Regions from separate parts of the Micromonospora sp. NPDC049107 genome, predicted to be linked through region 4. Evidence: riboswitches for the same ligand, from Rfam matches in the RefSeq annotation. Region 4 holds a riboswitch; each other region holds the start of a gene.
What was found. Region 4 has a riboswitch for cyclic di-AMP ahead of AB0B55_RS10790 (C39 family peptidase). Riboswitches for the same ligand answer to the same signal wherever they lie in the genome.
Positions count from the first base shown of each region.

Region 1: it holds a riboswitch for cyclic di-AMP, as region 4 does, so the genes downstream of both, AB0B55_RS17400 (transglycosylase family protein) here and AB0B55_RS10790 (C39 family peptidase) in region 4, are expected to answer to the same signal.
Region 2: it holds a riboswitch for cyclic di-AMP, as region 4 does, so the genes downstream of both, AB0B55_RS23145 (hypothetical protein) here and AB0B55_RS10790 (C39 family peptidase) in region 4, are expected to answer to the same signal.
Region 3: it holds a riboswitch for cyclic di-AMP, as region 4 does, so the genes downstream of both, AB0B55_RS12275 (NlpC/P60 family protein) here and AB0B55_RS10790 (C39 family peptidase) in region 4, are expected to answer to the same signal.

Region 1 covers NZ_JBEZEC010000006.1:341,454-346,549, forward strand. Annotated here, with positions in the region: gene AB0B55_RS17385 (BTAD domain-containing putative transcriptional regulator) at 1-463, opposite strand, end outside; gene AB0B55_RS17390 (peptidase inhibitor family I36 protein) at 649-1,050, shown strand; gene AB0B55_RS17395 (peptidoglycan-binding domain-containing protein) at 1,160-1,648, opposite strand; cyclic di-AMP (ydaO/yuaA leader) riboswitch at 1,917-2,087, shown strand; gene AB0B55_RS17400 (transglycosylase family protein) at 2,087-2,755, shown strand; gene AB0B55_RS17405 (hypothetical protein) at 2,831-3,187, opposite strand; gene dinB (DNA polymerase IV) at 3,291-4,478, opposite strand; gene AB0B55_RS17415 (VOC family protein) at 4,536-4,973, opposite strand; gene AB0B55_RS17420 (GNAT family N-acetyltransferase) at 5,064-5,096, opposite strand, start outside.
Region 2 covers NZ_JBEZEC010000009.1:244,061-249,156, forward strand. Annotated here, with positions in the region: gene AB0B55_RS23130 (hypothetical protein) at 1-27, opposite strand, end outside; gene AB0B55_RS23135 (SRPBCC family protein) at 101-553, shown strand; gene AB0B55_RS23140 (hypothetical protein) at 573-1,100, opposite strand; gene AB0B55_RS23145 (hypothetical protein) at 1,194-2,222, opposite strand; cyclic di-AMP (ydaO/yuaA leader) riboswitch at 2,276-2,407, opposite strand; gene AB0B55_RS23150 (cation diffusion facilitator family transporter) at 2,520-3,437, opposite strand; gene AB0B55_RS23155 (AAA family ATPase) at 3,545-5,096, opposite strand, start outside.
Region 3 covers NZ_JBEZEC010000004.1:238,233-243,328, forward strand. Annotated here, with positions in the region: gene AB0B55_RS12260 (zinc metalloprotease) at 1-413, shown strand, start outside; gene AB0B55_RS12265 (pyridoxamine 5'-phosphate oxidase family protein) at 487-1,035, opposite strand; gene dcd (dCTP deaminase) at 1,113-1,691, shown strand; gene AB0B55_RS12275 (NlpC/P60 family protein) at 1,763-2,803, opposite strand; cyclic di-AMP (ydaO/yuaA leader) riboswitch at 2,816-2,951, opposite strand; gene AB0B55_RS12280 (N-acetylmuramoyl-L-alanine amidase) at 3,187-5,096, shown strand, end outside.
Region 4 covers NZ_JBEZEC010000003.1:552,044-557,139, reverse strand. Annotated here, with positions in the region: gene AB0B55_RS10800 (CDP-glycerol glycerophosphotransferase family protein) at 1-798, shown strand, start outside; gene AB0B55_RS10795 (alpha/beta hydrolase) at 803-1,549, opposite strand; gene AB0B55_RS10790 (C39 family peptidase) at 1,684-2,532, opposite strand; cyclic di-AMP (ydaO/yuaA leader) riboswitch at 2,766-2,906, opposite strand; gene AB0B55_RS10785 (hypothetical protein) at 3,192-3,962, opposite strand; gene AB0B55_RS10780 (hypothetical protein) at 4,140-4,658, opposite strand; gene AB0B55_RS10775 (acyltransferase) at 4,842-5,096, opposite strand, start outside.

The DNA.
Region 1 (5,096 bases), on a different contig from region 4:
GCCGGCGGTGCCAGTCCTGCCGGACCCGGGCCGCCCACTCGCCCGGCAGCCCCGCCAGCGGCTCGCCACGCCACAGCTCAAGCGCCCTGCGCAGCAGTTCCACCCGTTCGGGGTCCCCGTCGGGCAGCCCGTCGGCACGCTGCCGCAGCGCGTCGAAGTGCGGGCCGTCCACTGTCTCCGGTGGCAGGTCCAGCAGGTAACCACCCGACCGTCGCGCCAACACGTCCGGCGCGCCCGCGTCGGCCAGCACCCGGCGGAGCCGGGCGAGGTAGACGTGCAGGTTGTGGCGAACCCGGGGCGGCGACGCGTCGCCCCAGACCCGGTCCACCAGAGCGTCCAGGTTCACCGGTCGGCCCACGTCGACCGCCAGTGCGGCCAGGACGGCGCGCTGGCGGGCCGCTCCGGCATCGACCGGACGGCCGTTCGCCCAGACCTCGACCGGCCCGAGGACCCGAATCTCCATGAACCGCCGCTCGCTGCACCGCCGGTCGCCCCACCGGCACCCCCGGGACAGCCGGATTGAGGTTCCGGCAGGAATTCGTCGACCTTCCGCGCAGATCATCGTTGCTACAAGGACATCGATCAACGTGATGTCGGCAACTCGACTCGCGGCCGGTTCCGGTCGTGACGACACCGGAGGTCACCATCGTGCGAAGTGCTCTGCGAAGGCTCACGTCCGCGCTGCTCGGTACGATCGCCGTGGGCGCCACGCTCGGCGTCGCCCCGAGTCCGGCCCAGGCCAACTACGCCTGCCCGTCGGGTCTGCTCTGCCTGTACGCCGGGGCCAACTTCAGCGGCGACATCTTCCTGCTCGACGGTCCGTACAACGGATGCAACGACGTCCCGCTGCCCTCGTACTTCCGCAACCGGGCCCAATCGATCATCAACAACCGGCCGTCCGGCACCGTCTCCACCTTCTGGGACAACGCCAACGCCACCGGCCTGCTCGGCTACCAGCACGCCTATGGCTACCGGGCGAACCTGGCGTACGACTCGGCCGCGATCGGGGGGAACTGGAATCAGCGGATCGAGGCGGTCCGGGTCTGCTGATCCATGAGCGTCGCCGCGCAGGGGGGGAGCCGGCGACGCCGCACCGGGGGAGGGGCCGCCACGGCGCCGGCCGGAGTCCGCGAGGGCTCCGGCCGGCGCTGTACGGCGGTCAGCCCGGGTAGTAGCAGACGTTGGGAATGACCGGGCCGCCGTTGACCCCGAAGATCGCGAAGCCCATGTAGGCACGTGTCTGCGGGCCGTACTCGCCGTCCTCGGCGATGTTCGCGTACACGATGTCCTCATTGATCTTGTGCTGGGCGTACCGGACGGCGTCCCGGGTCTTCGGACCGTAGTTCCCGTCCAGGCTGAGCGACCGCGCGTAGCAGTTGTTCAGCGCCTCCTGGAGCACCAGCACCGCGGAGCCCGAGTGGCCGTAGGTGAGGTAGCAGCTTTTGTTTCCGGTCTGCCAGCCGACGGTGGGCACGTGCATGTCCGCGCCGCCCGGGTAGCCGCCGACCCGGTAGAAGGTCAGGCTGGTGCACGGGCTGGACGCCTGTGCGGCGGTCGGCGCGGACAGCGTCAGGCCAGCGCCGGCCAGTAGGGCTACGAGGACGGCTGCGGCGCGGCGACGGCCGTTGCGACTCTGCTGGAGCGGCATGATCTCCTCCTGGGGTGTCGTTTCCGGGATGGACCCGGTGTGCTCCAGAGCATCGCTACCGCCCGTCTACGGTTTCCTGTCCGAACGTCAATTCACCGGGACGGCAGGCCCTGATCGGAAACGGTCCATGATGGCCGCTGCACAGGTGGACGTCGTCCGCAACCGCTGGCCGCAGCGCCCCGCGTGAGCCGGTGAACAACTTCACAAGCGGTGGGCGACCGTCACCCACCGTGCCTACCGTCGGTCGGGTCCACCACCGTGGACGCCGCGACCGGCAACGCCAAATCCTGCCCCCGGTCGTCGGAAACAGAACCCGGGCAGGAGCGGGGGACCCAACGTTCCTCGGTGCATGTCACCTCGGGGTGAAGCCGCCAGCGCGCGGCCGGGCTCCTCGGCCCGAACCCGACAGCTCACCTCGCCGGCGTGGAGGAATGATCCATGACGTCTGCGTACACCCCCCGTCATCGACGGGTCACCACCCGCCGCGTCGCCGTCGGTACCCTGGCGGTCGGCGCGGTCACCGGCGCCGTCGCCCTCTTCGGCCCGGCGGCCCCGGCCCAGGCCGGTGTCAACTGGGACGCGATCGCCCAGTGCGAGTCCGGCGGCAACTGGAAGATCAATACCGGGAACGGCTACTACGGCGGGCTGCAGTTCTCCCAGGGCACCTGGGCCGGCTACGGCGGCACGAAGTACGCCGCCCGCGCCGATCTGGCCAGCCGTGGCGAGCAGATCGCGATCGCCGAGAAGGTGCTCGACGGGCAGGGCATCGGCGCGTGGCCGACCTGCGGCCGCAAGGGCGGCTCGTCGGGCGGTACCTCGACGAAGTCCACCGCGAAGTCCCCGACGAAGTCGACCTCCAAGTCGTCGACGTCCACCTCCGGCAAGGAGCGGCCGGCACGCGGCGACCAGCCGGCTACCCGTGGTCACGAGCGGACCGCCCCGGCGGCCGGCGGCGACACGTACGTGGTCGCGCCGGGGGACACCCTGTCGGAGATCGCCGAGCGGCACCCCCGCAGCGGCGGCTGGCAGGCCCTGTACGAGCGCAACCGTCAGCTGATCGGCGCGGACCCGGGCCTGATCTTCCCGGGGCAGCGGCTCGCTCTCTGACGTACGTACCGACGAACGCTCGGCCGGGTCACCGGCCGAGCGTTCGTTCGTCTGGCGCTGTCCTCGCGGGACGGGTCACGCCGCCGAGGCGGCCGACCTCGCCTCGCGGCGGGCCATCACGTCGCCGTTCCAGCCCCAGCGCTGCGCCGGCGCGGCGGCCTCGGCCGTCCAGCCGGTGCCGCCCCCGCCACCGTCGATGGCCGTCTCGACCGAGTCGGGGGTGCTGCGGGCCAGTCGCAACGACTGCTCGGCGGTCGTACGCGCCGCACACGGCCAGGACTGGCCGGCGCACTGGAGGTTGCGGCAGCGACCCTCGTCGTCGGCCTCGTGGGCCTCGAGCACGTCGACCGCGAGCTGCCAGAGCAGCGGGTCGGTCACGTCGCCCGGACGTTCGGCACGACGGCTCGGTCGGTTGCTGGTCTCGTCGGACATGGGCCCCCCTCGTCAGGCTTTCCCCTCAAGACTTCACCTGTGTGCGGCCGGCTAAACCGCCGACCTGCTGTGATGTGTCTCCGGTCGCAGCAACCGGGGCGCTCTAGTCCGGCAATAGCGGCATCTCGACACCGGGAGCGCGGCCGAGCAGCGCCGCCCGGGTGAGCGCCGTCGAGCCGAAGCGGTCGCGGACCGCGTCCACGGCGGCGTCCAGGTCGGCCCCGGTGTTGGCTTGGAACGGCAGCTCCGGCTGCACCGGGTTGTCGTCCAGGTTGCCGACCGAGACGCCGAGCAGGGTGACCCCGCGCCGGTCGATCTCCGGTAGGGCGGCCCGCAGCAGTGTCCGGGCGGCGGCGAGCAGTGCGGTGGTGTCGGCGGTCGCCTTGGCCACGGTGTGCGAGCGGGTGGCGCGGGTGTAGTCGCCGAAGCGGAGTCGCAACACCATGGTGCGTCCGGACCGTCCGGCCGCCCGCATCCGTCGGGTGACCCGGTCGACCAGACCGGCGAGGATGGCGTCCAGTTCCTCCGGCGCAGGTGGGGTACGCCCCAACGCGTGCTGCGCGCCCATCGAGCCCCGCCGCCGGCCCACCTGCACCGCCCGGGGGTCGCGGTTGTGGGCGAGAGCGTGCAGGTGCAGGCCGGCGCCGGCCCCGAGCAGGGACACCAGCGCGGCCTCGCCGAGCCGGGCCACGTCCGCGACGGTACGGATCCGGCGTTCCCGCAGCTTCGCGGCGGTGACCGGACCGACGCCCCAGAGCCGTTCCACCGGCAGTGGATGCAGGAACGCAGTCTCGGCGTCGGGGGCGACAACCAGCAGCCCGTCCGGCTTCGCCACTGCGCTGGCCACCTTCGCCAGGAACTTCGTCCGGGCCACACCCACCGTGATCGGCAGGCCGACCCGGTCGCGGACCTCCCGGCGCAGCCGCTGGGCGATGTCGGCCGGTGTGCCGACCAGCCGGCGCAGCCCGCCCACGTCGAGGAACGCCTCGTCGATGGAGAGCCCTTCGACCAGCGGCGTGGTCTGTCGGAAAATCTCGAACACCGTCCGGCTGGCCTGCGTGTACGCCGACATCCGGGGCGGCACCACGATCGCGTCCGGGCAGAGCCGTCGTGCCTGCTGACCCCCCATCGCGCTGCGCACACCCCGCGCCTTCGCCTCGTAGCTGGCGGCCAGCACCACGCCGCCGCCGACGATCACCGGCCGTCCGCGCAGGCGCGGGTCGTCACGCTGCTCGACCGACGCGTAGAAGGCGTCCAGGTCGGCGTGCAGGATGTGGGCGTCGTGCGACACGTACACATGTTCGCATGACGGCCGGTCGTCGCGGCAGTGAGCTGGGAGAACGCCCGCTCAGTCGAGGCAGAACTCGTTGCCCTCCGGGTCTGCCATGACGATGTGACCGGCGCCGAGCGGGGGAGCGGGCTCGTGTCGGGCGAGCCGTGTGGCACCCCGAGCGGTGAGCCGGTCGGCCTCCGCCTCCAGGGCCGCCATCCGGTCGTCACCCGTCAGCCCCGGCGCGGCCCGCACATCGAGGTGGACGCGATTCTTGGCCTGCTTGCCCTCCGGCACCCGCTGGAAGAACAGCCGTGGCCCCGCCCCCGTGGGGTCGACCACCGCCGACGCGTCGTTGCGTCGCTCCGGCGGCACGCCCATCGCGTCCAACGCGGCCTCCCACGAGTCGAAGCCCCCGGGCGGGCCCTGCAACTCGTAGCCGAGGGTGTCGGCCCAGAACGCCGACAGGGCGGCAGGATCGGCAGCGTCGAACGTTATCTGCACTTCACGGGCCATAGCAGCATCCTCGTTCCCGGTCCGGTCGGTCATGTCGCCATCCTCTCGCGACGGACCGACAGGATCGTTGCGACAGCGGGTGCGGTCCGGTCACAGGTCGTCGAAGGGGCGGGCGTAGCGGAA
Region 2 (5,096 bases), on a different contig from region 4:
CACCACGTCGACCCCGAGGGACAGCACCAGTCCGTCCGGCCGTTGCCAGCCCAGGGCGGCGTACGGGACGATCGTGCGACCAGCGACGTCGGGAGACGGTGTGTTCGGCAGCGATACCTTCAGCTACACCGTCCAGGCCCGCTGCTCAGTCGCCGAGGCGGCGGCGCTGTTGAGCGACCTGACCCGTCAGGGTGAACTGCATCCCCTGATCGTGCGGGTGCGCGAGGTGCCGCCCCGCCCGGGGGCCCGCGCCAGCTACACGATCAACGACAGGCTGGTCGCCGGCCCGCTGCGCTTTCGCACCACGTACCACGCGGACGTGCTGGTCAGCGAGCCCGACGAGATCGTCACCGTGGCCCGCCAGTGGCCCGCCACCACGGTTCGCAACCACACCCGGCTGCGCGCCGAGCCGGACGGTCTGGTCCGCATCGACGTCGACATCACCCTGCGCGCGCCGACACCCCTGTTCCGGTACGCCTTCGGTCAGGCCCGCGCCGCCCACCTCGCCCTGGCCGCGCGCCTCGGCGCGGCCCTCGACGACCCCGCGCCGTGAGCCCTCGGTCCCGCGCCCACTACTTCCTTATTGGTGCGTGACGTGGCGTCACGGGGCGCGCAGGGCGATCCCGCGTCGTGCCGCCGGCGGGTCGGCGTCCCCAGGGCTTGTACGTCGACAGGACCGTCGCGATGATCATGAGGCTGGTCGACACCGCGGGCGCGATCACCAGGTCGGCGCGGTCCCGCGTCGGTAGCGCGGCGCCCAGCGCGGCGGCGTGCCGCAGGTTCGGCGTGAGCAGGAACAGCACCAGCCCGACCATCACTGTGGTGATCACGAGCTTGATCACCACCCAGCGGTAGCGCAGCAGGCCCCAGGGGGTGAGCAGCGCGCTGGCGACACCGACGAGCCACACGAGCACGCTCAGCGGCGCGAAGAGCACGGTGCCGACGAGCCCGGCGACCGGGTAGACCACGGCCGGGTCGGCGCCGCGCTGTGCCGCGATGCCGAGGGTGAGTAGCACCAGGTCGGCCCCGAGCCAGCCGAGGGAGGTGACCAGGTGCAGGGTGAGCAGGGCCTTGCGCGTGCGGGGCGCGATTCGCGGCATACCCGAATGCTCCCGGCCCGACCCCGCGTGGTCGTCCGACCAGCGACGACGTCCGGGGTACGCCCGCTGACGTACCCCGGACGGCGTCGGTGGTCAGTACACCGACAGGTGCACGTGGTTGGTGTGGTCGCTGGAGGGGTCGCCGTTCCCCCCGCTGTACGACTTCCAGCCGCTGCTGGGTAGCCAGATCTGCTTGAACCAGATCACGTAGAGCACCGCGAGCCGGTCGGCGTTGCGGATGAAGTACGCGGCCAGGTTGTTGCCGTACGTCTTGTCGCCGCCGGTGGCGATGCCGCCGAAGCCACCCTTCTGCGCGGCGAAGTCGCAGGCCCGGCCCTTGGGGTGCTCGCCCGAGCCGCCGTTGCGGTGACAGGAGACGTACCGGGTGAAGCCGGCGGCCTTGGCCTGGTTGAGCGCGTGCAGGGTGCGGGGGGTGATGCAGCCGCTGGCCGGGGTGGGGTCGTTGATGCTGCACGACTCGGATGGCCAGGAGCCGTCGGAGTTGCGCGGTGCGGGCTGGGCGTTGGCGGTGGAGGTGCCACGGTTGGAGCCGGTGTCGGTGTCGGCGGCGGCGCTGGCGCGTGCCTTGTCGTTGGCGACCGTCAGGGCCCGCTCGGCCTGCTCCTTGCGCTTGGCCATCACCTCGACCTGCTTACGCTGCTCCCGGATCTCGCCGTCGAGGGCGACGCGGGTGCGGTTCGCCTCGTCCCGGGTGGCGTGCAGGTCGCGCAGCACCCGGTCCTCGTTGGCGGCCACCACGTCGAGGGCGGCCGCCCGGTCCATGAAGCCCTCGGGGGTGTTGCTGTTGAGCAGGGCCGAGACGGTGCTGAGTCGGCCGGTGCGGTACGCGACGCCGGCGATCTCGCCGACCTTGCCGTTGCGTACGGTCATCTCGGCCTCGGTGTCCTTCAGCTTGACCGCGAGCTGCTGTTGCCGCTGGATGGAGGTGTCCAGCGCGCGCTTCGCGTCCAGGTAGCCCTTGCTGGCCGCCTCGAGCTGGGCCCGTAGCGCCGGGGTGCCGCCCTCCTCGTCGCCGTCGGGCGCGGCGGCGGCCCGCAGGCCGGCGGGGGGAGCGGCGGTGGCGGCGCCGACCGGAAGCGCGACGCCGAGGGTGACCATCATGACGATCAGTGCCGCAAGCCGGGCGGCGGGTGGTCGTGCTGGTGCCACTACGCATGTCCTTCCGTCAGCCGCCGACCGGGTTAGCTGACGGGTTCGGGACGGAAGATCCCTACCGCTGACGCGGATGCACCCCAGGAACATGGTTCCCCGGTTCGCCCTGTCGGGCGATTAGGCGACGGCCGCCACCGGCGCCGGGAGGCGCCGCCGGGTGGTGGCCGGGACAGAGCCTACCGGTGCTGGTGGGGTCTGTGCAGCCGATGTGACGGAAGGTGCCGGCACCATCGCGAAGGATGACGGTCACCACTCGACGGAACCGCAGGCGCCCGGGGCGGCACCGGGTTCGGTCTGCAGCGTGGCGTGCTCGATGCGGAAGTCGTCCCGCAGGGCGGTACGCGCCGCGGTGAGCACCGCGCCGACCTCCGCGCCGGGCGCCATGGTCAGGTGCGCGGAGGCCACCTCCATGCCCGAGGTGAGCGTCCAGACGTGCAGGTCGTGCACCTCGACCACGCCGGGCACCGCGGCCAGTCGGTCGTGCACGGCGGTGACCTGGAGGTGTTCCGGGGCGGCCTGCACGAGGATGCGTACGGCGGCCCGCCCCAGCCGCCAGGTGCGCGGCAGGATGAACACGCCGATCGCGACCGCGACCAGCGGATCGGCCCACCACCAGTCGGTGACGGCGATGAGCAGCGCAGCGCCGATCACGCCGAGCGAGCCGAGCAGGTCGCCCAGCACCTCCAGGTAGGCGCCCTGGAGGTTGATGCTCTCCCGGGCGCCGGCGCGCAGCAGCCCGAAGGCGACCACGTTCGCGAGCAGGCCGAGGATGGCCACCGTGAGCATCGGACCGCTGAGCACCCGGTGCGGGTCGCCGAACCGGCCGATCGCCTCGATCACCACGTAGACCGCCACGCCGGAGAGCAGGACGGCGTTGGCCAGCGCGGCGAGAACTTCGAGGCGGTAGAGCCCGAAGGTGCGTTGCGGGTCGCCGGTGGCCCGCCGCGTGGCGGTGATCGCGGCGAGCGCCATCCCGATGCCGAGTACGTCGGTGAACATGTGCCCGGCGTCGGAGAGCAGCGCCAGCGAGCCGGTGTGGAAGGCGGTCACCGCCTCGACCACCATCAGGGCAGCGAGCAGTCCGAAGGCCGCCCAGAGCCGTCCGCGATGCTGGTGGGCGGCGTTGGCGACCGACCCGTGGTGGTGGTCATGTCCTGCTCCCACGAGACCCACCCTCCGACGTCGCCCGGGACCCGGTCAAATGTATGCTCACATCGCTATGTGTGCAAGTGTAGGGCGAGGGCCGGCCCCTGGGCGCGCCAACCCGACGGTCAGCCGGTCGGGTCGACGGTGGTGAGCCGCTGGGTTGCCCGGGAGAGCGCCACGTAGAGCGTGCGTACACCCGAGCCCGGATCGGCCCGGATCTCGCTGGGGGCGACCAGCACGACCCCGTCGTACTCCATGCCCTTGGCCTCCAGGCTGGTCACCACCTGCAAGCGCGTCGCGCCGAGCGCGTCGAGCCAGCCGGCGACCTCGTCGCGGCGGGTGACCGGCGTGATCACCCCGACCGTGCCGTCGACCTCGCCCAGCAGGCCGGTGGCCGCCTGTACGGCCGCGGCCTGGAGCCCGGCGGGCGGCACCACCAGCTCGACCGGGTCGACGCCGGTGGAGCGGACGGCCCTCGGCAGGGGCAGGTCCGGATAGAGCCGGCGGATCTCCGCCGCCGCCACCGCGAAGATCTCCGCCGAGTTGCGGTAGTTGGTGGTGAGCGTGAACTCGTGCCGTTTGCGCCGGCCCAGCGCCTGGTCGCGGGAGCGGGTCAGCTCCTCGGGGTCACCGGTCCAGGCGGTCTGCGCCGGGTCGCCCACCACCGTCCACGAGGCCAACCGCCCACGCCGACCGATCATCCGCCACTGCATCGGCGAGACGTCCTGCGCCTCGTCGACGACCACGTGCGCGTACTCCCGGTAGTCCTCCGGCCGCTCCCGGGCCGCCGCGCGGGCGGCCCGCTGCCGGTCGGCCGCGGTGCTCAGCTCACGAACGCCGCCCGCGAGCTGGAACGGGTCGCGCCGGGCCCGCGCCGGTTTCACCGGCTTGCCGAGCAGCGCGTCCAGCTCGTCGAGCAGCGCCACGTCCGCGATGGTCAGGCCCGCACTGTCCAGACTCTGGTACGCCGTGCCGAGCAGCCGGATCTCCGCGCCGGAGAGGATCCCGCCGGCGTACCGGCGCAGCCGATCCGGTCGAGCCAGCCAGCCCAGCACGTGCCGGGGGTGCAGGCGCGGCCACCAGGCCTTGAGGAACTCCCGGAACTCCGGCCGCTCCGCGATCTCGTCCTCGAAGGCCCGCTGCTCGGGCAGCCGGCCGATGTTCACGCGCCGGGCCTGCGCCCACAGCGCGGCGAAGACACCGTCGAAGCCGGCGCGGCGAACCTCGTTGCGCCGGGCGCCCCGGTGCAGCGCGCGGTCCCGGATCGCGTCCAGCTCGCGGCGGTCCAACCGCAGCAGCCCGCCCCGGTAGAGCAGGCGCAGCTCGCCAGGAGCCCCCGGCACCGCGTCGCGGGCCGCCCGTTCCAGCACCCGGCGCATGCGCAGCGAGCCCTTCACCGCCGCCACCTCGGGCGGGTCGGTTCGGGTGGCCGTCATCCCCGGGAACAGGGTGCCCAGCGAGTGCAGGGTCGCGGTGTCCTCGCCGAGCGACGGCAGCACCGAGGCGATGTACTCGACGAAGACGGTCGACGGCCCGACCACCAGGATGCCGCCACCGGCGTACCGGCTGCGGTCGGAGTAGAGCAGGAAGGCCGCCCGGTGCAGGGCGACCGCCGTCTTGCCGGTCCCCGGGCCGCCCGCGACGATCGTCACCCCGGAGCCGGGCGACCGGATCGCC
Region 3 (5,096 bases), on a different contig from region 4:
CGCTCAACATCTACCTCGGCGAGTTGAGCGACGACCTGTTGGGCTGGGCGACCTTCCCGCAGCGCAGGCTCAGCAGCATGGATGGCGTGGTCGTGCTGAACGAGTCGCTGCCGGGCGGCACCGCCACCAACTACAACCAGGGCGACACCGGCACCCACGAGGTCGGCCACTGGCTGAACCTCTACCACACCTTCCAGGGTGGCTGCGGCGGCTCAGGTGACGGCGTCAGCGACACCCCGGCCGAGGCGTCGCCCGCGTACGAGTGCCCGACCGGCCGGAACACCTGCTCGGCGGCCGGCCTGGACCCGATCACCAACTTCATGGACTACACCTACGACTCGTGCATGTACCAGTTCACCGCGGGTCAGGCGAGCCGCATGCTGACCGCGTGGAACGCGTACCGCGCGGCCTAGCTCCACGCGTACACCAGGTGCCGGCTCCGTCACGACGGAGCCGGCACCGGCGTCTCTGCCCCCAGGGCCGTGGTCAGGCGGCCGTGCACTGAACGTCGCGGCTGCGGCGGGTCGGGCGCGTCTGCGGTACGGCCGCGGGCGCGGCCGCCGCGGGCGGGGTCTGCGGATCGAGCCAGACCTGGACGGCCGGACGCCCCACGGCGATGCCCAGGCCGTGCTGGTCACGACGGGTCAGCATCGCCACGTCGACGGTGAACTCGAACAGCCGCCAGTCGGCCCGCGGCTCGGCCCGAGCGCTCTGCGCCAGCCGGGCCACCCGGACCGGATCGGTGACCGGCCAGGCGTGACCCGCCACGTACGCCTCGTCGTCGCTCTCCTCCGGAGGGAACGAATGCAGCGCGTATCGGCCGTCCCGTTCGAGGTCCCGGCGCTTCGGCGAGTCGATGATGAAGCAGAACAGACCCTCGTCGGTGATGACCGGGGAGACCGGATGGACCCGGGGCCCACCGTCGGCACGGACCGTGGCCAGATAGCCGAAGCCCGGCCCGTACTGCTGCAGGAGAACGCGGATGCCGTCGGCGAGGCGGGGCTCGTCGACGGCGAAATCGGACCAGGAAGCCATGCGAGCATTCTATCGAACAAATGTACGAGGAGCGACCTCGACACGCTGGTCACCGCCCACCTCGCTATGGTGGTCCGATGCTGCTCTCCGACCGTGACCTGGTCTCCGAGATCAAGGCCGGCACGCTGGGCCTGGAGCCGTTCGAGCCCACCCTGGTCCAACCCTCCAGCATCGACGTACGACTCGACCGGCTGTTCCGGGTCTTCAACAACCATCTCTACACCCACATCGACCCGGCCATGCAGCAGGACGACCTGACCTCGGTGGTCGAGGTGCCCGACGGCGAGCCGTTCGTGCTGCACCCGGGAGAGTTCGTGCTCGCCTCGACGCTGGAGGTGATCTCGCTCGGCGACCAGCTCGCCGGCCGACTGGAGGGGAAGAGTTCGCTGGGCCGCCTCGGCCTGCTCACCCACTCCACCGCCGGGTTCATCGACCCGGGCTTCTCCGGGCACGTCACGCTGGAGCTGTCCAACGTGGCGAACCTGCCGATCACCCTCTGGCCGGGCATGAAGATCGGTCAGCTCTGCATCTTCCGACTCTCGTCGCCCGCCGAACACCCGTACGGCTCGGTGGTCTACGGCTCGCGTTACCAGGGTCAGCGAGGCCCGACGCCCAGTCGCTCCTGGCAGAACTGGCGTGCCTGGCCGACGCGCTGATCCGCCCTTGCGATGTAAGGAAGGGCCCCCTTCTATACCTGAGGCGTTAGAAGGGGGCCCTTCCTTACACCTCAGCCGGGGCGACCGTAGCTGTGGATGGGCCCGTCGTCGACCTTCTTCATCTTGACGGGCACGCCGGCCTGGGAGGCGTGCACCACCCAGCCGTCGCCGACGTACATGCCGACGTGGTGGATGTCGCTGTAGTAGAAGACCAGGTCACCGGGGCGCAGGTCGCCCTTGCTGACGTTCTTGGTCACCCGGCTCTGCGCGGCGGCGTTGTGCGGCAGCGACACACCGGCCTTCGCCCAGGCGGCCAGCATCAGCCCGGAGCAGTCGTACGAGTTCGGACCCTCGGCGCCCCACACGTACGGCTTGCCGATCTGGGCGCAGGCGAACTTGACCGCGATGCCGGCACCGCCACCCGGGTAGCTGGCCGGGCAGGGCGCGGGACGCAGCGAACCGCCGCCGCCGTTGCCGTACACCTTGAGGCGCAGCTTCTGTAGCCGGTCGATCTCCTCGTTGATCTGCTTCTTCTTCGCCGCCAACTGGGCCTCGGTGCGGGTCAGCTGGACCACCATCTCGTCCAGCGGCGCCTTCTGCCGGGCCAGCTCGTTGCGCAGGTCGGCGACCTGGCGGACGTCCTCCTGCTGGTTGTGGGCGAAGCGGTCGAGCATTTCGAGCTGACCGACCATCTCACTGGGCGACCGGCTGCCGAGCATCGTGTTGACGGTCGACAGGTTTTCACCCATGTACGCGCGGACGGCCAGCGCGCTGACCTTGTCCATCGCGGCGTCGACCTGGCGCTCCAGCGGCGCGATGCGGGCGGCGAGCGTGTCGGCCTGCTTGCGCTTGAGGGCCAGGTCGGCTCGGGTGGCGTTGTGCCGCTCGATGATCGGTTCGAGCTTGTTCCAGTCGTCGTCGATCTGCCGTTCGATCTCGGCGACGGACGGGTCGGCGTGGGCCACCGTGGCGCTACCGGTCAGGACGACGGCGACGCCGACCAGGGCGGCGAGGGCGGTGGTGAAGCGGGACCAGCGTGGACGCGGCACGATCGACGTCGGGTCGGCCGAGGCCGACCGTCCGGACGACGGCCGCGGGGCTTGGAGGGCCACCGGGTTCCGTACTCCTTCTTCCTGACCGCCTACCGGGTTAGCTGACGGGTTCGGGCGGGAAGTGGGCGCCCTACCGCAGGAACTGCGGATTCACCCCGAGGAACCTGGGTCCCCGGCTCGCTCGCGAGCGACTCGGCGGTGTCGGTCCGTTACCGCCCGGGGTGGGCAGACCTGCTACCGGGCCGACGAATGACCAGAGTAGAGACGGCCGTTACCGATCCGCAACCCGTGCGGCCGTGACACTCCGTACCGATTGCGGCGGGCCATCGAGCGGACGTGAAGATTTCCTTCCGTACGTTTCGAAACATGGAAAGGTATTGACGCGGGCTCCCGAGCAGGACGAAGGTGACGGCACCGACACCAGTTCACATGTAGGGGGTTCGATGAAACGTCCGACCCTGCTCGCCGTCGCGCTCGTCACCGCCACGGCGGCCGTGCCGCTGTCCGCCGGCCCGGCCACCGCGGCCCCCGCCGCCGACCGCCAGCAGCAGTACGCCGCCGCGGCGACCGAGTACGGCGTACCCATCGACGTACTACTCGGCGTCTCCTACCTGGAGTCCCGCTGGGACAGCAATGCCGGCACGCCGAGCACCAGCGGCGGCTACGGCCCGATGCACCTGACCGACGCCCGGCACGTGACCGCCCTGCCCCGGGGCGGTCACCACGACGCCCCGGGAGAGGATCCGCGCGGCGACGAGTCCCGTCGTCCTCTCGCACCGGCGCCCGCCCCCGGCAACGCGCCGCCCAGCGCCGCGCTGCAGACCGTGGACGCCGCCGCCGCGCTCACCGGCGCCACCGCCGAGGCGCTGCGCACCGACCCGACGACGAACCTCCGGGGTGGGGCGGCGCTGCTGGCCGCGTACCAACGGGAGGTCGGCGCCCCGGTCGGAGTCGGCACCGACCCGGGCACCTGGTACGGCGCGGTGGCCCGCTATGCCGGCGCGGACAGCGCCGATGCCGCGGCGGCCTTCGCCGACGAGGTCTTCACCACGATCGGCGCGGGCGAGACGCGGGTGACCGACGACGGCCAGCGGGTCACGCTGCCGGCCCGGGCGGTACGACCCGAGCGGTCCTGGCTGGACCGACTGGGGCTGCGGCGACTCGCCCGCCCGGACGGGTTGGAGTGCCCGAGCACCGTGTCCTGTGAGTGGATCCCGGCACCCTACGCGGCGTTCGGCGACGGCGACTACGGCAACCACGACCTGTCCGACCGGCCCGCCCGGCAGAAGATCGAGTACATCGTCATCCACGACACCGAGGCGAGTTGGGCGACCACCCTGCAACTCGTCCAGGACCCAACCTACGTGAGCTGGCACTACTCGCTGCGCTCGGTGGACGGGCACATCGCCCAGCACGTCCGCACCAAGGACGTCGCCTGGCACGCCGGCAACTGGTACGTCAACGCCAAGTCGATCGGGCTGGAACACGAGGGCTTCGCCGCGCAGGGCACCTGGTACACGGAGGCGATGTACCGCACGTCGGCGAAGCTGGTGCGGCACCTCGCGCTGCGGCTGGGCATCCCGCTGGACCGCCAGCACATCATCGGCCACGACAACGTGCCCGGCACCACGGCGGCGACGGTCCGCGGGATGCACTGGGACCCCGGGCCGTACTGGGACTGGACGCACTACTTCGACCTGCTGCACGCCCCACGGCTGGACACCGGCAGCCCGGCCACCGGGCTGGTCCGGATCGACCCCGACTACGCGACAAACCAGCCGGCGTTCACCGGATGCGTCACCCCCGGGACGCCGTGCGCGCCCCGCGGCTCCTCGTCGGTGGTGCTACGCACCGCGCCGGCTCCGGACGCGCCACTGGTCAACGACATCGCGCTGCGCCCCGACGGCACCCCGAACACGATGGACGTGTCGGACCACGGTGCCCGCGCGTCCGCCGGCCAGACGTACGCGCTGGCCGGTCGACAGGGCGACTGGACGGCCATCTGGTACCTCGGGCAGCGGGCGTGGTTCCACAACCCCGCGTCCGCGCCGACGGCCACCTGGACGGTCGGCATGGTGGTCACCCCGAAGCCCGGCCGGGCCACGGTCCCCGTCTACGGGCGGGCGTACCCGGAGCAGGCGGCCTACCCGGCCGGCGTGCCGTACCAGGCGATCTCACCGTTGCAGTACACCCTCGCCGCCGGCCAGCGGTACGCCGTCGGCGCGGTGCTGCCCGGCGAGTACTACCGGGCCAGCACGTTCGACGGCTCCTCGCCCGGCGACTGGACGGTGATCCGGGGCCAGAACCGGTACGCGCAGATCCAGTTCGGCCACCGCGTCATGTACGTCGACCT
Region 4 (5,096 bases):
AGCGACAAGGCGCCCAGCGCCAACCCGGTCTCGGGCATCTTCGACCGGATCTTCGTGGCCGGGCCGGCGGCGATCGACCGGTACGCCCGCGCCGGGGTGCAGATCCCGGCCGAGAAGTTCGTCGTGGTGGGCCGTCCCCAGGTCGAGTCGATCGAGGTGCGCCAGGAGCCGACGCGGGGCCTCGCGCACCCGACGGTGCTCTACACCCCGACCTGGACCGGGCACCACGCCGACGCCGACTACTGCTCGCTGCCGGTGGCCGAGGAGCTGCTGCGGCGGCTGCTGGGGCGCGGCGCGACGGTGATCCTGCGGGCGCATCCGTACACGACGCAGAACCCGGCGTCGGCACGCCAGTTGGGCCGGCTCACCGAACTGCTGGCCGTCGACCGCGCCCGCACCGGCCGGCAGCACGTGTTCGGCGCGGCCGCCCGGGAGCTGAGCCTGACCGAGTGCGTCAACCGCTCGGACGCGCTGGTCTCCGACGTCTCCGGGGTGATCTCCGACTACCTCTACTCCGGCAAGCCGTACGCCGTCACCGACATGGGTGACGAGGGCGACCGGTTCACCGAGCGCTTTCCACTGGCCGGCTCGGGCTACGTGCTGCGGCGCGACATGTCCAACGTGGACGCCGTGCTCACGGCCCTGCTGGACACCGACCCGCTGGCCGATGCCCGCTGGGTCACCCGCCGCCGCTACCTGGGCGACTTCCCGGCCGAGTCGTACGCCGAGGGTTTCCTGACCGCCGCCCGCCGCGAGCTGACCTCGGCCCGGGAACTACCCGCGCCCGCAGCCGCCTGACCGGTCAGCGGTACGGCTCCAGCAACGCCAGCACGGCCGCCGGATCCTCCAGGTGCGCGTTGTGCCCGAGACCGGACAGCGTGGCGACCGGTACGCCGTACTCCTTGAGCTGCGCGTCCGTGACCATCGGGTCGTGCTCCCCGCGGGCCAGCACCACCGGCACGTCGGTCGCCGCGAGCAGCGCGGCCAGATCGGGCGCGCCGACGGCGAACGCGGCGTTGTCCATCGCGAGCCGCCACCGGCCGTCGACCTGACGCAGACCGGCGTCGACCATCGGGTGGTCCGGGAGGACCAGACCGGTGAGGCCGGCGACCCGCAGATAGCGGCGGGCGGCCTCGGTGCGGCTGGTGAACCAGCCCACCGGGCGGGCGGCGAGGTCCGCGGCGCGGGCCAGCTCGGCCGGCGCCCAGACGGCCTTGATGCCCAAGCCCACCACCGCGTCCACCGGCAGACCGGCGGCGCGGGCCGCCAGCGCCAGGCCGACCACGCCACCGAGCGAGTGCCCGAGCACGACGATGCGGTCGTCGGAGGCCAGGCCCTGCGCGACCCGCTGGGCGAAACCCTCGAAGGAGTACGACGACAGCGGCGCCGACCAACCGTGACCGGCGAGATCGGGCGCCAGCCACCGGCCGGGCCAGTGCTGCTCCAGAAGTGGCGCCCAGGGCAGCCACACGTCACCCGTCGCCCCCATGCCGTGCAGCAGCAACAGGATCGGCTCACGGCCGGCTTGGCCGCCCGATTCATCCACCACGGCCGCAGTCTCCCACGGTTCGTGGCCCGGTACGAGAGCCGTTCACCCGCGTCGGGCCCCGACCTGGGAACGCCGCGGGCGCCGGCCCCTCGTGGGAGACGGCGCCCGCGGCGTCGTGGGGTGTCGCGCGTTGGTCAGGCGGAGTAACCCCGGGTGGCGATCCAGTTCGCCAGGTCGATCGTGGTGATCCAGTAGGCCGGGTCGGCGGCGTTCGCCGAGTCGGCAATCCGCACCGTACGGCCGTTGTCCTTGTAGCCGACGACGGCGATGTAGTGCCCACCGCCGTAGGAGTGGTAGCCGCCCTCGGTGTCGACGGCGTCGCCGGCGACGTTGGCCACCACGCCGCGGCCATCGGTGATGGCCTTGACGACGTCGGCCTGAAGGCGGTCCATCTGGGCCGGGCTGGGCGTGCCCGCGAACATGCGGGTGCGGTACGGGGAGCCCTTCACCTCGGCGTTGAGCACCCGGGTGGTGTCCTCGGCCGAGTTGGTGCCCATCTCGGTGGTGCCCAGTTCGGCGCCGAGCTCCTCCTGGGTGCGGTCGATGCCGCTGGCGCTGAGCGCGTTGCGGGTGGCCGCCGGGCCACAGTTGTAGTAGGTGTTCTGCGCCTCGTAGTCGTAGTCGAGCACCTTCGTCGCGGGCGGCTTCGGCGGCGTCGGCTTCCGGGTGACGTCCGGGTTGCTCGTGGCCTTCGCGGCGGGGGACGCGGCGCTGGTGGCCGGGGCGGCGGTGCTCGGCGCGACGCTCGCCGACGGAGCTGCGGACCGGAGTTCGCCACGGGAGGCGACGGTGTCACTGCGCATCTCGGCGACCGTGGTCGGGGTGCGCGAGCCGGCCGGGGCGTCGTCGGTGCCGGCGACCAGAGCGCCGGCGGTGGTGGCGATCGCGAGGGCCGCGGCGGAGGCGGCGACGATCTGGTACGGGCGCTCGGTCGCGAGGCGACGGAGCTGGCGCTTCAGGGTGTGCTTCACGAGGTCCTCCACGGTTCACAGGGAGAGCGGCACACCGGGGCTCGACCGGCATCCGGGCAGGCGTCAGCGCGCGGGCGGTGGCCCGCGGATGATGAGCCGCTCAGGGGAACGCCCGGCGCGGCCGGGCGGGAAGTGCGGTGACCCGGGGGGTCAGCTCACCGTCACGAGGCGGATGAGCGGGGACACCGCGTCGCCGTGGAGGCGGCGGAACAACAAGGGGGTCGAGGGGTGCTGCACGAGGATGGAACTCCTTCCGTCACCGCCTACCGGGTTAGCTGACGGATTCGGGCGGGAAGATCGCCCTACCGCGGGCCGTGGCTCGCGGATTCACCCCGGACTTACTGTGGGTCCCCGGTTCGTTGATCACGATTGAGCGGGTCGGCGCGGCGTCGCCTCCTGCGATCGGTAACCGCACCGGACGGGACGACAGTACTGGCCGGTACGCACTCTGCCAAGCCGCGCCCACCTGCGTAAACATCGATTGGCCCAGCAATTTCTGCGCGTTCTGCCGCTGACGTGACTCGATGGGACAACGGGTTCCGCCGGCACCTGTGGGCGACAACCGGACAGGTGGCCGACAACGCGGCCACAATCGCGGGCGCAATGGCCGCCGATGATGCCCGCCGCCCGATTTCCGCCGCCGGTGACCCGCCTCACATAACGGATCGGGCTCAACCGGCCCGGGCCGGACGCCAGCGTGCCACGAGGGCCGTACGCGACGGCCGCGTCGCGGTGCGCCGGGAGAACGCCGGGCTCGGCCGCGACCGGACCGCCGCCACGTACGCCTCCTCGGCGAGGACGCGCGCCGACTCGGCGGCCACCTCGGCGTCCCGCCAGGACGACCGCTCCCGCTCGGCGGCCGTCCGGTGCTCGGCCAGCCTCGCGTCACGGATCGCCCGGATGAGCAGCGTCTCCTGCTCGACCGGGTGCCGGCGGGGGTCCCAGCCGCGCCGGTGCCCGAACACGTCGCCGAGCTGAGCCATGGTCAACTCCCCCCGCCAGTGCGCCGCCATGGCGGCACGGTGCAGATAGCGCTCCCGGGCCGCGTACTCGGCGGGGGTGTGCGGGGTACGCGGTGTCGGCAACGCCCCGGCACCGGCGACCCGACGGGCGGCCGTGTCCGCCTCGTCGTACGCCGTCCAGGCCCGCTGCGCCTCGTCCTGAGCGACCAGCCAGTCAGCGCGCCGCCGTCGGGCGGTCCGCGCGGCCCGGGCGGCGGCCACGGCCACCTCCTCGGCGTACCGGCGCAGGTCGGCCATCTCGGCGACGGCCATCTCGCGGGCGGTGGGTGTCGGCGGCGTGGGGTCGGCCGCGGGCGAGTCCCGCTCCGGACGGGCCACCAGAACGGCGAGGACCGTCAGCGCCAGCAGGAACAGGGCCGACCAGATGGCGGCGGCCTGGGGCACCTCGGTCAGGAACTGGTAGAAGACGACGGTTTCCATGATCGACACCTCGGCATGAGCACGTAAGCGATGGGATGCCGCACGGGCGGGTGCGGGCGGTGTGTCGTCAGGTGTGGTGACTGGCGTTCGGTCTGGCGGCGTCGCCGGTGGTGGAGATCTCGGCGCGCCACACTCCGGCGCTCGCGGGACGGCGTGCCGCCCCGGTGACTGACCCCGCTAGGCCGGCGGGGCGCGGGGGGCCCGGCTGGCCGAGCCGGCGGCGCGGAGGGGCCGCTGCGAGCCCGTGCGCGTCGAGGTCACGCCCGCCAATGGGCGGGGCAACGCGTCCGAACCACCGTGCCGGGCGGGCTGCGGGTCGACCGACCGCGCGGAGGCGTCAGCGCCAAGCTCTGCGGCTCGTACCCCGCCGACCCTGCGGGTGACGGCGCGGTCGGTGACGGCGCGGTCGGTGCCGGCGCGGTCGGTGCCGGCGCGGTCGGTGGCGGCGCGGTCGGTGGCGGCCGAGCCGGTGGCGGCGCGGTCGGTGAGGACGGTGGAGAGGGCCGCGGTCGACGGTCCGAGCGGCTCCGCGAGGGCGAGCGACCCGATGATGGGCGGCGGGGCCGCGGCGGTCGATGCCGGCAGCAGCGCCGGGGCCGCGCCCAGGGCGAGCGACAGCACGGCGAGGCTGGTCAGCACCCGTGCCGCCCAGCGCGCCACCCACCACAGGGGACAGGTGAGCGCGACCGGGAGCACGTCCTCACGCTACCGTCGGGACCGCCCGGACGCATCGGCGACGGGCGTGTCGGCCAGCGCCGCGCCGACCCCGTCCGACCAGCGTGGACCAGGTGGCGTCAGCCGGCGCTGGTGGGTGCCACCGCGCCGGTCAAGATCGCGCTCGATCGTTGATGTAGTGGCCTCACTCGGCTGACGAGACCACTACAACCAGGATCGAGCGCGATCTTGCGCGTCTGGACGGGCGGGCACGGGCGGCACGCCGGCGTCACCGCTCCCGGCCGACGAGGTGGTGCGCTGATGGGGAACGAGCGGCGGGCGACCCGGGCGACGTGGCGCGAGCCGGCGCATCATCGGGGTCTCCACCCAGCGGTGCAGCAACCCGGCGAGGACCAGGTTCGCGAGCAGGAATCCGAGCACCACCGCCGGACCCCGCCAACCCCGGAAACCGGTCCCCCA